Regions from separate parts of the Streptomyces sp. BK79 genome, predicted to be linked through region 3. Evidence: riboswitches for the same ligand, from Rfam matches in the RefSeq annotation. Region 3 holds a riboswitch; each other region holds the start of a gene.
The links. A riboswitch is a leader RNA that binds a small molecule or an ion and turns the genes downstream of it on or off. The one in region 3 is predicted to bind cyclic di-AMP.
Positions count from the first base shown of each region.

Region 1: it holds a riboswitch for cyclic di-AMP, as region 3 does, so the genes downstream of both, ACFIF2_RS16925 (M23 family metallopeptidase) here and ACFIF2_RS23935 (transglycosylase SLT domain-containing protein) in region 3, are expected to answer to the same signal.
Region 2: it holds a riboswitch for cyclic di-AMP, as region 3 does, so the genes downstream of both, ACFIF2_RS14335 (transglycosylase family protein) here and ACFIF2_RS23935 (transglycosylase SLT domain-containing protein) in region 3, are expected to answer to the same signal.

Region 1 covers NZ_JBHVOC010000012.1:112,223-116,561, reverse strand. Annotated here, with positions in the region: gene ACFIF2_RS16940 (GNAT family N-acetyltransferase) at 1-137, opposite strand, end outside; gene ACFIF2_RS16935 (HPr family phosphocarrier protein) at 338-619, shown strand; gene ACFIF2_RS16930 (GntR family transcriptional regulator) at 774-1,469, opposite strand; gene ACFIF2_RS16925 (M23 family metallopeptidase) at 1,673-2,437, opposite strand; cyclic di-AMP (ydaO/yuaA leader) riboswitch at 2,450-2,614, opposite strand; gene ACFIF2_RS16920 (M16 family metallopeptidase) at 2,808-4,196, opposite strand; gene ACFIF2_RS16915 (M16 family metallopeptidase) at 4,193-4,339, opposite strand, start outside.
Region 2 covers NZ_JBHVOC010000010.1:32,352-36,690, reverse strand. Annotated here, with positions in the region: gene ACFIF2_RS14345 (cytochrome P450) at 1-794, shown strand, start outside; gene ACFIF2_RS14340 (transglycosylase family protein) at 939-2,000, shown strand; cyclic di-AMP (ydaO/yuaA leader) riboswitch at 2,184-2,350, shown strand; gene ACFIF2_RS14335 (transglycosylase family protein) at 2,354-3,097, shown strand; gene eno (phosphopyruvate hydratase) at 3,389-4,339, shown strand, end outside.
Region 3 covers NZ_JBHVOC010000020.1:10,139-14,477, reverse strand. Annotated here, with positions in the region: gene ACFIF2_RS23945 (GNAT family N-acetyltransferase) at 1-410, opposite strand, end outside; gene ACFIF2_RS23940 (HAD family hydrolase) at 706-1,515, shown strand; gene ACFIF2_RS23935 (transglycosylase SLT domain-containing protein) at 1,532-2,023, opposite strand; cyclic di-AMP (ydaO/yuaA leader) riboswitch at 2,029-2,197, opposite strand; gene ACFIF2_RS23930 (polyprenyl synthetase family protein) at 2,899-3,909, shown strand; gene ACFIF2_RS23925 (outer membrane lipoprotein carrier protein LolA) at 4,187-4,339, shown strand, end outside.

The DNA.
Region 1 (4,339 bases), on a different contig from region 3:
ACCTGCTCGTAGAAGCTGACCAGGCGCTCGGCGTCATCAACGGTGATGGGGCGGACGCGCGCGGTGCCGCCGTCGCGCAGCACCACGTCGGCCTCCCAGTGGGCGGGGTACTCGTGCCGGTCCGACGAGGTCTGCATGGGCCCCAGAGTACGGCTCGCGTACGACAACGGCGCGAGGCAGTCTGTGGAGGGCGGGAGCCCGGACCGAGGCCGCGGTCCGGCGACCCGCGCGGGAGGCGCACGGCGTCGTCCCGGCACGCTTCACGATGTGGGAAACTGGTCTAGACAAGACTGGTCTAGACAACCTGAAACCCGGAACACCTGAAGGGCAGCATCACATGGCTGAGCGCCGCGTCAACGTCGGCTGGGCCGAGGGCCTCCACGCCCGCCCCGCCTCCATCTTCGTCCGAGCCGCCACGGCCACAGGCGTCCCGGTGACGATCGCCAAGGCCGACGGCTCCCCCGTCAACGCGGCCTCCATGCTGGCCGTCCTCGGCCTCGGCGCCCAGGGCGGCGAGGAGATCGTCCTCGCCTCCGACGCCGAGGGCGCGGACGTCGCCCTGGACCGGCTGGCGAAGCTGGTCGCCGAGGGCCTCGAGGAACTCCCCGAGACCGTCTGACCGACGGCGGCATCGAAAAGGCCCGCCCCGACGCTTTCCGCGCCCGGGCGGGCCTTTCCCTTTCCGCTTTCCCGGCAGCTCTCGGGCTCCAAGGGGAAAAGGGCAGCACAAAACAGCCCCCGGAATTCCCTTCCCTTTGTATACGGTGCCCGTGTTAATGCCGCAGGCTCGGTGTGTTTACGGGACGTTGCGAGTTCCTCACACGCTCCGTCCGTTCACCGCCGGAGGCGAAGCGCAGCCGGTGCGCCGGCGTCGACCGCTCGGTGTGCTGCGCCATGAGCGCCCGCGCGCGCTCGCCGTCACCCCGGGCCACCGCGTCGACGACCGCGCCGTGCTCCGCCCAGCACTCCACCGGGTCGGCCGACGCCTCCACGACGTACATCCAGGCGATCTTGTGGCGCAGCTGGGTCAGCAGGGCCGTCAGGGAAGGGCTGCCGGTGGCCTGGGCGAGGGTCTCGTGGAACCACCCGCCGAGTGAGCGCAGGTCCTCGCTGTTGCCCTGCCTGGCACGCTCCTGTCCCAGCCGCACCAGCCCGCGCAGCACCTTGAGGTGCGCCTCGGTGCGGCGCCGGGCGGCCCGGGAGGCGCCGAGGGGTTCCAGGAGCGCCCGGGTCTCCAGCAGGTCGGCGGCCTCCTGCCCGGTCGGTTCCGCGACGCACGCGCCCGCGTGCCGCCGGGTCACCACGAAGCCCTCGGCCTCCAGGGTGCGCAGGGCCTCACGGACGGGGACGCGGGAGACGCCGTAGCGGCGGGCGAGGAGTTCCTCGGTGAGGCGGCTGCCGCGCGCGTGGACGCCGGAGACGATGTCGTCCCGGATCGCCGTGCACACCGAGTGCGCCGGAATACGCATGCCCGACCTCCGCCTTAATCCCCGTGAAACGTCGACGATTGACGCGTGTTCAGTGACTCTAGGCCAATGCGGCGGACATTCCGACGGCGGGACGGATTTCATGGATATTTTTTGGACAAGGGACGGGCCCGGACCGTGCGCCGGAAAGGGAAAACCCCGGCTCGGTGAGCCGGGGTCCTCGGGTGCTGCCGTACCGTCCGCCGTCAGAGGTTCACGCCGTGGGAGCGGAGGTAGGCGACGGGGTCCATGTCCGAGCCGTACTCCTGGCTCGTCCGGGCCTCGAAGTGCAGGTGCGGCCCGGTGACGTTGCCGGTGGCGCCGGAGAGGCCGATCTGCCGGCCCGGCTCGACCGACTGGCCCACCGAGACGCCGATGGACGACAGGTGGCCGTACTGCGTGTACGTGCCGTCGTGCATCTTGATCACGACCTGGTTGCCGTACGCCCCGCCCCAGCCGGCCTCGACGACGGTGCCGGCGCCGACCGCGTGCACGGTGGTGCCGCTGGCGGCGTGGAAGTCGATGCCGGTGTGGCTGCCGGAGGACCACAGGGAGCTGCCAGCCTGGTAGGCGGTGGAGACGTAGGAAGCGGTGATCGGCGGCACGAAGGTGTTGAGGCGCTTGCGCTCCGCCTCGCGCGCGGCGCGCTCCTTGGCCTCGCGCGCCTGTTCGGCGGCCTCGGCGGCCCGCTCGCGCGCGGCCTCCTGGGCCGCCTGACGGGCGGCGGCGTCCAGGGCGGCCTGCTTCTGCGCGGTGGCCTGGGCGTCGATCTCGTCGGCTATGGAGTCGCCGATGGTGATGACCGGGGTGAGTCCGCTCTGCTCCGGCGCGGGCTCGGCGGCGAGCGCCGGAGCGGCGAGGGTGCCGACGACGCCGGTGGTGGCGAGGGCCGCGACGCCCGCCGCGCGGGCGGTGGTGCGGTGCATGCGGCCGGGGCGGCGGTGCTTCCCGGTGGCGCGCGTGAACGCCATGTAGAGGCTGGTCCTTTCCTTCCCTCTCGCCTACCGGGTTAGCTGACGGGTTCGGAGGTGGAAGGTCTCCTACGGACCCCCTCGCTGCACGCGCGGGCGCCCGATTCACCCCAGGGACTGCGATGGGTCCCCGGCTCCCCTGGCTCGCGCCGTACGGGGACTCGGCGATGACTGTCCGGTGCCGCGGGTGCGGCGCACTGCCTGACGAACAGCCCGGAAGACGCTAAACGCGGCTGTCTTCAATCCTCAAACGCAACTGGCCTTTTGTAGCGCATGCCACAGGGCAGACAGGCAGCCTCTCCCTCAATTCGGACAAAAGGCGGCCCTGGTGACACTTGGGTCACCAGGGCCACCGCGCGCGTGTGTGCCGCTACTCGGCCGCCACCACGGTGACTTCACCGATGCCGAGGGCCTCGACGGGCTCCTTGATCTGCGCCGCGTCACCGACGAGGACGGTCACGAGGCGGTCCACCGGGAAGGCGTTCACGACCGCCGCCGTGGCCTCCACGGTGCCCGTGGCGGCGAGTTGGCGGTAGAGCGTGGCCTGGTAGTCGTCGGGCAGGTGCTGCTCGACCTGGTCGGCCAGCGTGCTCGCCACGGCCGCCGCCGTCTCGTACTTCAGCGGCGCCACGCCCACCAGGTTCTGCACCGCGACGTCCCGTTCGGCGTCGGTGAGGCCGCCCTGAGCGAGCGTCCGCAGCACGGTCCACAGGTCCTGGAGCGCGGGGCCCGTGTTGGGGGTGTCGACGGAGCCGCTGATGGCGAGCATGGCGGCGCCCGTGCCGTCGGGCGCGGACCGCAGCACCTGCCCGAACGCCCGTACGCCGTAGGTGTAGCCCTTCTCCTCGCGCAGGACGCGGTCCAGGCGCGAGGTGAGGGTGCCGCCCAGGCAGTAGGTGCCGAGCACCTGCGCCGGCCACACGCGGTCGTGCCGGTCGGAGCCGGTGCGGCCGATCAGCAACTGCGTCTGTACGGCTCCGGGGCGGTCCACGATGACGACCCGGCCCCGGTCGTCGGCGGTCACCGGGGGCACGGGGCGCGGCTCGGCGGCGGAGCCGGTCCACGTGCCCAGCGTCTCGCCGAGCAGCGCGTCGAGGTCGACGTCGGTGAGGTCGCCGACGACCACGGCGGTGGCCGTGGCGGGGCGGACGTGCTTCTCGTAGAAGGCGCGTACGGCCGCCGAGTCGATGTTCTCGACCGTCTCCTCGGTGCCCTGGCGGGGGCGCGACATGCGCGACCCGGCCGGGAACAGCTCCTTGGAGAGTTCCTTGGCGGCGCGGCGGGACGGGTTGGCCAGCTCGTGCGGGATCTCGTCGAGCCGGTTGCGGACCAGGCGCTCGATCTCGCTGTCCGCGAAGGCGGGCGCCCTGAGGGCGTCGGCGACCAGGCCGAGCGCCTTGGCGAGCCGGGAGACGGGCACCTCCAGGCTCAGCCGGACGCCGGGGTGGTCGGCGTGCGCGTCGAGGGTGGCGCCGCAGCGCTCCAGTTCGGCGGCGAAGTCCTCGGCGGAGTGCTTGTCGGTGCCCTCGGAGAAGGCGCGCGCCATGATCGTCGCGACGCCGTCCAGACCGGCCGGCTCGGCGTCCAGGGGCGCGTCGAGGAGCACCTCCACGGCGACGACCTGCTGGCCGGGGCGGTGGCAGCGCAGCACGGTGAGACCGTTGTCGAGGCTGCCGCGCTCGGGGGCCGGGAACGCCCACGGCTTGGGCTCTCCCGCCTGCGGCCGCGGGTGGAATTCCATGGTGGCGAGCTCGGTCACTTGGCCGCCTCCTCGTTCTCGTCGGTGGCGTCGGAGTCGTGGGCGGTGTTCTCGTCCGCGGAGGCGGTGGGCTCGTAGACGAGCACCGCGCGGTTGTCGGGGCGCAGGCGGGCCTTGGCGACCTCCTGGACCTCCTCGGCGGT
Region 2 (4,339 bases), on a different contig from region 3:
ACTTCCGGGACTGGGCGGGCATGATGATCCGGCACGGCGGCGGACCGCGGGGCGGGGTCGCGCGGTCGGTGAAGAAGATGCGGGGCTACCTCGCCGACCTCATCCACCGCAAGCGGGCCGCGCTGCCGCCGGAGCCCGGCCCGGGCGAGGACCTCCTGTCGGGCCTGATCCGCGCCTCGGACCACGGTGAGCACCTCACCGAGAACGAGGCCGCGGCCATGGCCTTCATCCTGCTCTTCGCCGGTTTCGAGACCACGGTCAACCTCATCGGCAACGGCACGTACGCCCTGCTCACCCACCCCGAGCAGCGGGCCGGCCTGGAGACGTCCCTCGCCGCGGGCGAGCGCGCCCTGCTGGAGACGGGCGTCGAGGAACTGCTGCGCTACGACGGCCCGGTGGAGATGGCCACCTGGCGCTTCGCGACCCGCCCGCTGACCATCGGCGGGCAGGAGATCGCGGCCGGCGACCCCGTCCTCGTCGTCCTCGCGGCCGCCGACCGCGACCCGGAGCGGTTCACGGACCCCGACACCCTGGACCTCGCCCGCCGGGACAGCCAGCACCTCGGGTACGGCCACGGCATCCACTACTGCCTCGGCGCCCCGCTCGCCCGGCTGGAGGGGCAGACCGCGCTCGCCACGCTCCTGACCCGCCTCCCGGACCTGCGCCTCGCCGCGGACCCGGCCGAACTGCGCTGGCGCGGCGGACTCATCATGCGCGGTCTGCGCACCCTGCCCGTGTCGTTCACCCCCGCCCCGTCCCCGGCGGACAGCGGCGCGCCGCCGACGCAAAAGTGACACGCGCTCAACTCTGTGATCTTCACGTGATCTGCGCGGCATGAACTTGTGACAAGCGATCATCTGCCTATACGTTCACGGATCATCGGCGTGGCCTGAGTTTCGGCGCCACCCGATCCCCGTCGTCTCGTGAAAGGTCGTCGCATGCTCTCCGGGAACGGTCGTCACCGCCGCCCCCGCCAGGCACCCGCCCTGGTCGTCGCCGCCGGAGTGACCGGCTCCGCCATCGCGATCCCCCTCCTCGGCGCCACCGGCGCCCACGCGGCCGACGGGGCGAACTGGGACCGGGTCGCCGAGTGCGAGACCGGCGGTGCCTGGAGCCAGAACAGCGGCAACGGGTACTACGGCGGGCTGCAGCTGACGCAGGAGGTCTGGGAGCGGTACGGCGGCCTCCAGTACGCGTCGAGCGCCGACCAGGCCAGTCGCTCCCAGCAGATAAGAATCGCCGAGAAGCTGCACGCCGACCAGGGCATCGCCGCCTGGCCGACCTGCGGTCTGCTCGCGGGGCTGGGCAACGACGCGTCGGTCGTGGGCGGCGGTACGGGTTCGACGGGTGACGGTGCGTCGGAGGAGGCGGACGACGCCTCCGCGACCCCGGCCCCGACGGCGTCCGGGTCGGCCGGCTCGGGCGGCTCCGCCGACTCGGGTGAGCCGGACCGGTCGGGCCGGTCGTCCGGGGCGGCGGAGCCGACCGCCGGGGCGTCGTCCTCCCCCTCGTCCTCCGCCTCCTCGTCGGCCGGTCAGAACGAAGGGGCCACGTCCGACACGCCCGATACATCCGACACGTCCGACCCCGCGGCCGGCGCCGGCCGCGAGGAGTCCGCCGGTTCGTCCGCGCCCGTCACCAAGGGCGATGAATCGGACAAGGCGGGGCAGAGTGACGGTTCTTCGTCCCTCACCGGCACCGGCGAGTCCGGCGCGGGCAAGCATCGCGGCGGCAGCGCCGACGAGGGCCCGGTGGACGGCCGTACGGCGGAGTCGTCGGGGCGGCACGCCTCGCGTGACGAGGGCGGGGCGCGGGAGGCCGTCGACGGCGCCTACACCGTCCGCTCCGGCGACAGCCTGTGGGGCATCGCCGACTCCCTTGAGGTCGACGGCGGGTGGCGGTCGCTGTACGCGGGCAACAAGGACGTCGTCGGTGTCGACCCCGACCACATCCTGCCCGGTCAGACGCTCACGGTCACGGGCGAATCGGGCGAAAAGTAGGGGGAGTTCACGTCACGGTTCGAGACTGTATGTCCGTTTTGGATCACGTGAGATATAGGTCTCAGAAGCCGTGATCGTCTTTGAAAATCCGCGGCGCGCGTGTCTACGGTCGTGACCGCTCGCCATCGCGGGCCCCGGCTGCCGCAACGCCGAATCCTGCCAGCGGCCGTCCGGGAACAGTCGTCGCGTCAAGCGCCGAAGGCAGGAGCGGGGGACCCAAGGTAAGTGCCGCACCGGGCAGTTGAGCCGGAGCGGCTAGGGGTGGAGCCGAGTTCCGCGAGGAACCCGGCCGGGCAACTCAACCGGCCCGAACCCGACAGCTCACCTCGCAGGCGTCGGTGAGGGGATCAACCATGCTGTTTTCCGGCAAGGGCAAGCACCGCCGCCCGTCCAAGGCCACCCGTGTCATCGCCGTCGCCGGCGTCACCGGTGCCGCCGTCGCCGCCCCGCTGATGGCGGCCGGCAACGCCTCCGCCGCCACCGCCTCCGAGTGGGACGCCGTCGCCCAGTGCGAGTCCGGCGGCAACTGGTCCATCAACACCGGCAACGGCTACTACGGCGGTCTGCAGTTCTCCGCCTCCACCTGGGCCGGCTACGGCGGCACGCAGTACGCCGCGACCGCCGACCAGGCCAGCAAGGCGCAGCAGATCGAGATCGCCGAGAAGGTGCTCGCGGGCCAGGGCAAGGGTGCCTGGCCGGTCTGCGGCACCGGCCTGTCGAACGCCGCGTACACCGGCGGTGGCTCCACCGAGAGCCAGGACAGCGGTTCCTCGCAGAGCTCCGACAGCTCCGGCTCCGACAGCTCCTCCGGCTCGCAGAGCCAGAGCAGCGGCTCCACCGCCGACCGCTCCGCCGAGCAGAAGGCCTCCCGCTCCGACGAGCGCCCGGCCGCCAAGAAGGAGACCGTCACCACCCCGACCGGCCAGAAGGTCGAGAAGGGCGACGGCGAGTACAAGGTCGTCAAGGGCGACACCCTCAGCTCGATCGCCGAGGAGCACGACGTCAAGGGCGGCTGGGCCAAGCTGTTCGACCTGAACGACGACATCGTCGACGAGGCCGACCTGATCTTCCCGGGCCAGCAGCTGCACCTCAAGTAAGCGGCGGCCTCGCGACTCCCGCCCCGGTGCGTGTTCCCCCGTACGCACCGGGGCGGGTTTTTCGTGCCCTCGCCCGGCGCCCGACCGCGCACTTGATCGCGTACGGGTTTCCACGGGTTTCCGGGAACGTCTTTGTTTCGTTCGGAAACAATTTACTCTCGGTTCTGTCCATCGGGTGGGCGATCGGCTGGCCGATCGCCCGGAGCCGGTTAGGCTCGGTCCCGCAGAGCCGCCGCGGTCCAGCGGACCCGCGCGTCACACCGAAGCGTCACATTGAAGAAGGAGATGCTCGTGCCGTCCATCGACGTCGTCGTAGCCCGGGAAATCCTGGACTCCCGAGGCAACCCCACGGTCGAGGTCGAGGTCGGCCTCGACGACGGCAGCACGGGTCGTGCCGCCGTTCCGTCCGGTGCCTCCACCGGTGCCTTCGAGGCCATCGAACTCCGTGACGGCGACACCAACCGCTACCTCGGCAAGGGCGTCGAGAAGGCCGTCCTCGCCGTCATCGAGCAGATCGGCCCCGAGCTGGTCGGCTACGACGCCACCGAGCAGCGCCTGATCGACCAGGCCATGTTCGACCTGGACGCCACCGACAACAAGGGCTCGCTCGGCGCCAACGCCATCCTCGGCGTCTCGCTCGCCGTCGCCCACGCCGCCTCCGAGGCCAGCGACCTGCCGCTCTTCCGCTACCTGGGCGGCCCCAACGCGCACCTGCTGCCGGTGCCGATGATGAACATCCTGAACGGCGGCTCGCACGCCGACTCCAACGTGGACATCCAGGAGTTCATGATCGCCCCGATCGGCGCGGAGTCCTTCTCCGAGGCCCTGCGCTGGGGCGCCGAGGTCTACCACACGCTGAAGAAGGTCCTGAAGAACAAGGGCCTGGCCACCGGCCTCGGCGACGAGGGCGGCTTCGCCCCGAACCTCGGCTCCAACCGCGAGGCCCTCGACCTCATCCTCGAGGCGATCAAGGAAGCCGGCTACACCCCCGGCGAGCAGATCGCCCTCGCGCTCGACGTCGCCGCGTCCGAGTTCTACAAGGACGGCTCCTACACCTTCGAGGGCAAGGAGCGCACGGCCGCCGAGATGACCGAGTACTACGCCGAGCTGGTCGAGGCGTACCCGCTGGTCTCCATCGAGGACCCGCTGTTCGAGGACGACTGGGAGGGCTGGAAGGTCCTCACCGGCAAGCTCGGCGACAAGGTCCAGATCGTCGGCGACGACCTGTTCGTCACCAACCCG
Region 3 (4,339 bases):
GCGTACCCCTTCTCCACGTCGATGACGTACGCGGTGTGCTCCTCCGCCGCGTGCGGTAGGAACAGTCCCTGTGCCGCCTCCAGGTTGTCGAAGGCGAAGCTGGACAGGGAGCAGGCCCGCAGCAGGGCGCGGGTGTCCGGGGCGAGGCCCGGGCGCAGCACCGCGCCCTGGCAGTCCGACACGCCGAGCCCGATCGCCCGGCCCTGGCCCAGCGGTCCGCGCTCGTGCGGCAGGAAACCGGCGGGGTCACCGCCGTCGTACACCACCGCCACCCGCGCCCGCGGCCGCACCCGGCCCACGACGTCGGTGAACTCCGGTTCCATGAACGGGTTGCGCGGCGCCGTCGACCCGGCGCGCAGCTCCCGCCAGCGCTCCCGTTCCCCCTCGCCCAGTTCCTCCGGCCTGAGCACGCGTACACGTCCGCCGTTCAACCCGACCCCCCGATCAAGTCCCCCCTGGACAGAAGGAAGGTACCGTCGGGGCCGCCCGACCGGTAGGTAGCGGACCATGTTGTTGCCAACCGGTGCACAGGCCTTTAACCGGCTTTAGCCGATGAACGCGATGATGTGCCAGGTTTCGGACACGAACGTGCGTCCTCGGCCGCACTCGTGCCGGACTCGTACGCACTTGTGCCGTACTCGCGCGTCCTCGTTCGGATGCGATCGCGGGTGAGTCGGACAGGTGCGGTGTCCGTATTCTCTGATCATGGACCGCACCGCATATTCACTCGTCGCCACCGACCTCGACGGCACGCTGCTCCGCGGCGACGACACCGTCTCCGACCGGTCGCTGGCCGCGCTGGCGCGGGTGGCCGGGGCGGGGGCGCGGCACCTGGTGGTGACCGGCCGGCCGGCGCCGAGGGTGCGGGCCCTGCTCGACGGGCTCGGCTGCACGGGGCTCGCGGTGTGCGGTCAGGGCGCGCAGGTGTACGACGCCGGAGCGCATCGGATGCTGTGGTCGGTCACCCTGGACCGGGAGCTGGCCGAGACCGCGCTCGGCAAGATCGAGGCCGAGGTCGGGCAGGTGCACGCGGCGGTCGACCAGGACGGCGTCGACGGCCTGACGCTCATCGAGCCGGGCTACCTGATGCCCCACCCGACCCTGCCCGCGGTGCGGGTCGACCGGCGCGACGAACTGTGGAGCGCGCCGATCAGCAAGGTGCTGCTGCGCCACCCCGACCTGTCCGACGACGAGTTGGCGACGACGGCGCGTTCGGTGGTCGGTTCCCTGGCGACGGTGACCATGTCGGGGCCGGGGACGGTGGAGCTCCAGCCGTGCGGCATCACCAAGGCGACGGGGCTGGCGCTGGCCGCCGAGCGGCTGGGCGTGGGCCGGGAGCGGACGATCGCCTTCGGCGACATGCCCAACGACATCCCCATGTTCCAGTGGGCGGCCCACGGCGTCGCCATGGCCGGCGCCCATCCGGAACTGAAGGCGGTGGCCGACGAGGTCACCACGACGAACGAGGACGACGGCGTGGCCGTCGTCCTCGAGCGTCTCTTCGGATCCCGCTGACCCGCGTCCCTGCGGCTCAGTAGGCGCCGAAGACGTTGTCCATCGAGCCGTAGCGGTCGGCCGCGTAGTTGCAGGCGGCGGTGATGTTGGCGACCGGGTCGTACGGGTCCCAGGAGGTGCCGGGCACGTGGTACGCCTGGAAGGTCGGGTCGATCACCTGGAGCAGGCCCTTGGACGGGGTGCCGTTGACGGCGTTGATGTCCCAGTTGTTGATCGCGAGCGGGTTGCCGGAGGACTCGCGCATGATGTTGCGGTGGATGCCCTCGTACGAGCCGGGGATGCCGTGCTGCGCCATGATGTCGAGCGACTCGCGGATCCAGCCGTCGAGGTTGTCCGGGTAGGTCGTCGCGGCGGTGGCGGCGGTCGGGGCGGCGGCCGGGGTGGCCGCGGAGGCACCGGTGGCACCGAGGAGCGGCAGGGCGAGCACCGCGGCGCCGGTGCCGGCCAGGGCCAGCTTGCGGGCGAGGCGGGTGGTGCGGGCGTGACGGTTCTGACCGTTGGCAGACATGCTTCAGTCCCTCTCCTTACGCCTGCGAGGTGAGCTGTCGGGTTCGGGCGGGGAGGTGCCCGGCCGGGCCCTGACGGGCACGGCTTCACCCCGAGCCGCTCCGGTGGTGACCGGCGCGGCGACTTACCTGGGTCCCCCGCTCCTGCCTGCGAAGTGTGTTGGCGGATGACATGTGTCCGGGCGGTGGCAGGATTCGGCGTCCGCCCGACAGGCCGGGAACGTATGCGAGAGCACATGTCCGGAACAAGTGCAGGAATCACCCAACGCGCCTGTTGACCTTGATCTGGGGCATTTGATGCGCTTGATCCTTTGCTGCTGCCAAGCCTCAACTGGCTTGTGGCGCAAAGGGAGGGCACAGTCGGCGGCAGGGTTGCCCACAGTCGCGGGGGAGTGAGCCAACTCACGGGCGTCAACAAGGGGCGCAAATCGGGCATCAGGCCCAACTTGGCTTCAACCGCCCAGCGGTGCGGAAGGCTTCGGGTCGCGCGGCCGTCGGGCGGTCCGATCGCCCCGTGCGGCGGGTGCCGGTCTCCGCCGTGGCCGGTTCCGGTCCGTCCGGTGTTTCCGCGTGCCGTGCGGGCATCTGTTCGGGACGGAGGTGGAGTGGGCCGTGCGGGTGACGTACTCGGAGTGCGGGGCGTTGGGAGGGGTGATGTGATCTTCGGTGGCGGCTTCCCGTCTCGGGGATGTCGATCAATGTCTGCTCATATCACCTGATCAAAAACATACCGCGCATGATCCGATACCGACCGGCCTGTAACGGTGGGCGCTAGCGGTGATCGAAACGTGACCGGATACGCTGACTTGAGTGGTGGCAGCGACCTATCGACAAACCAGGTAATCGCCAGTAGACACCAGCAGACAGGAGACCCCTCGTGACCGTCGTCGGGCCGTTCGGGCTGAGCGTGCGGGACCAGGCTCTGGAAGCCGATGTCCAGGCCGGATTGGTCGCGGTCGAGGAAGGGTTGCTCGAGGCAACCAAAAGCGAGGTGCCCTTCATCACGGAGGCCGCCCAGCACCTGGTGCGGGCCGGCGGCAAACGGTTCCGGCCCCTGCTGGTCATGCTGGCGTCCCAGTTCGGCGACCCCTACGCCCCCGGCATCGTGCCCTCGGCCGTCGTCGTGGAGCTGACCCACCTCGCCACGCTGTACCACGACGACGTGATGGACGAGGCGGCCGTGCGACGCGGCGTGCCCAGCGCGAACACGCGGTGGGGCAACTCCGTCGCGGTCCTCACCGGCGACTTCCTCTTCGCCCGCGCCTCCCAGATCCTCGCCGACCTCGGGCCCGAGGCGGTCCGCGTGCAGGCCCTCGCCTTCGAGCGGCTCGTCACCGGCCAGATCCTGGAGACGGCGGGGCCCCAGGACGGCCGGGACCCGGTGGACCACTACCTGGACGTGCTGGGCGGCAAGACGGGCTCGCTGGTGGCGGTCTCCTGCCGGTTCGGCGCGATGATGTCCGGCGCCGACGAGACGGTCGTGGACGTGCTCACCCAGTACGGCGAGCGCCTCGGCGTCGCCTTCCAGCTCGCGGACGACGTCCTGGACATCGCCTCGGACTCCCACGAGTCGGGCAAGACGCCCGGCACCGACCTGCGCGAGGGCATCCCGACCCTCCCGGTGCTGCGGCTGCGCGAGCGGGCGGCCCGGCTGGGGCTCGCCGAGGACATCGCCCTGAGCGAGCTGCTGGACTCCGACCTGAGCGACGACGCCCGGCACGCGGAGGCGCTGCGCCTGCTGCGCGCCCACCCCGCCCTGGAGCAGGCGCGCAAGGACACCGTCCGGTACGCCAAGGACGCCCGGGCGGCGCTCGCCCCGCTCAGGGAGTGCGAGGCGAAGGCCGCGCTCGTGGAACTGTGCGACGCCGTGGTGCACCGGGCCGGCTAGCCTCCGCCCGCCCGTGATCCGCGTCACGGGCGGGGCGCTGCCCGCCGGGTGGCGTGCCCTGCCCCCTACGGGTCGGGGGAGTCCACGCCCCTGCGTGTCATCCCGCAGGAGTAGGCGGAGTTGAGTCCGGGGTCTGACGCTTCTGCCCGGCCGATTTGGTCAGATGGTCATCACGGAAAACACCAATCCTCACCGATTCGGGTGAGAATGGCGGCTCACGGATGAACCAGTGCGAGGTCGCGAGACAGCCGCCGCCGACGACGGAGGTAGGGCACACATGGCACCGATCGATTCCGAGGGCACGACGACCGTGGGGCAGAGCGAGGAGCCGCGCACCGGACGGCGCAAGGCCGCGCGGTACGTCGTCCCGGTCGCGGTGATGGGAGTGGCGGCCGCGACGATCGGGCTGGTCCCCGCGCTCGCCGACTCC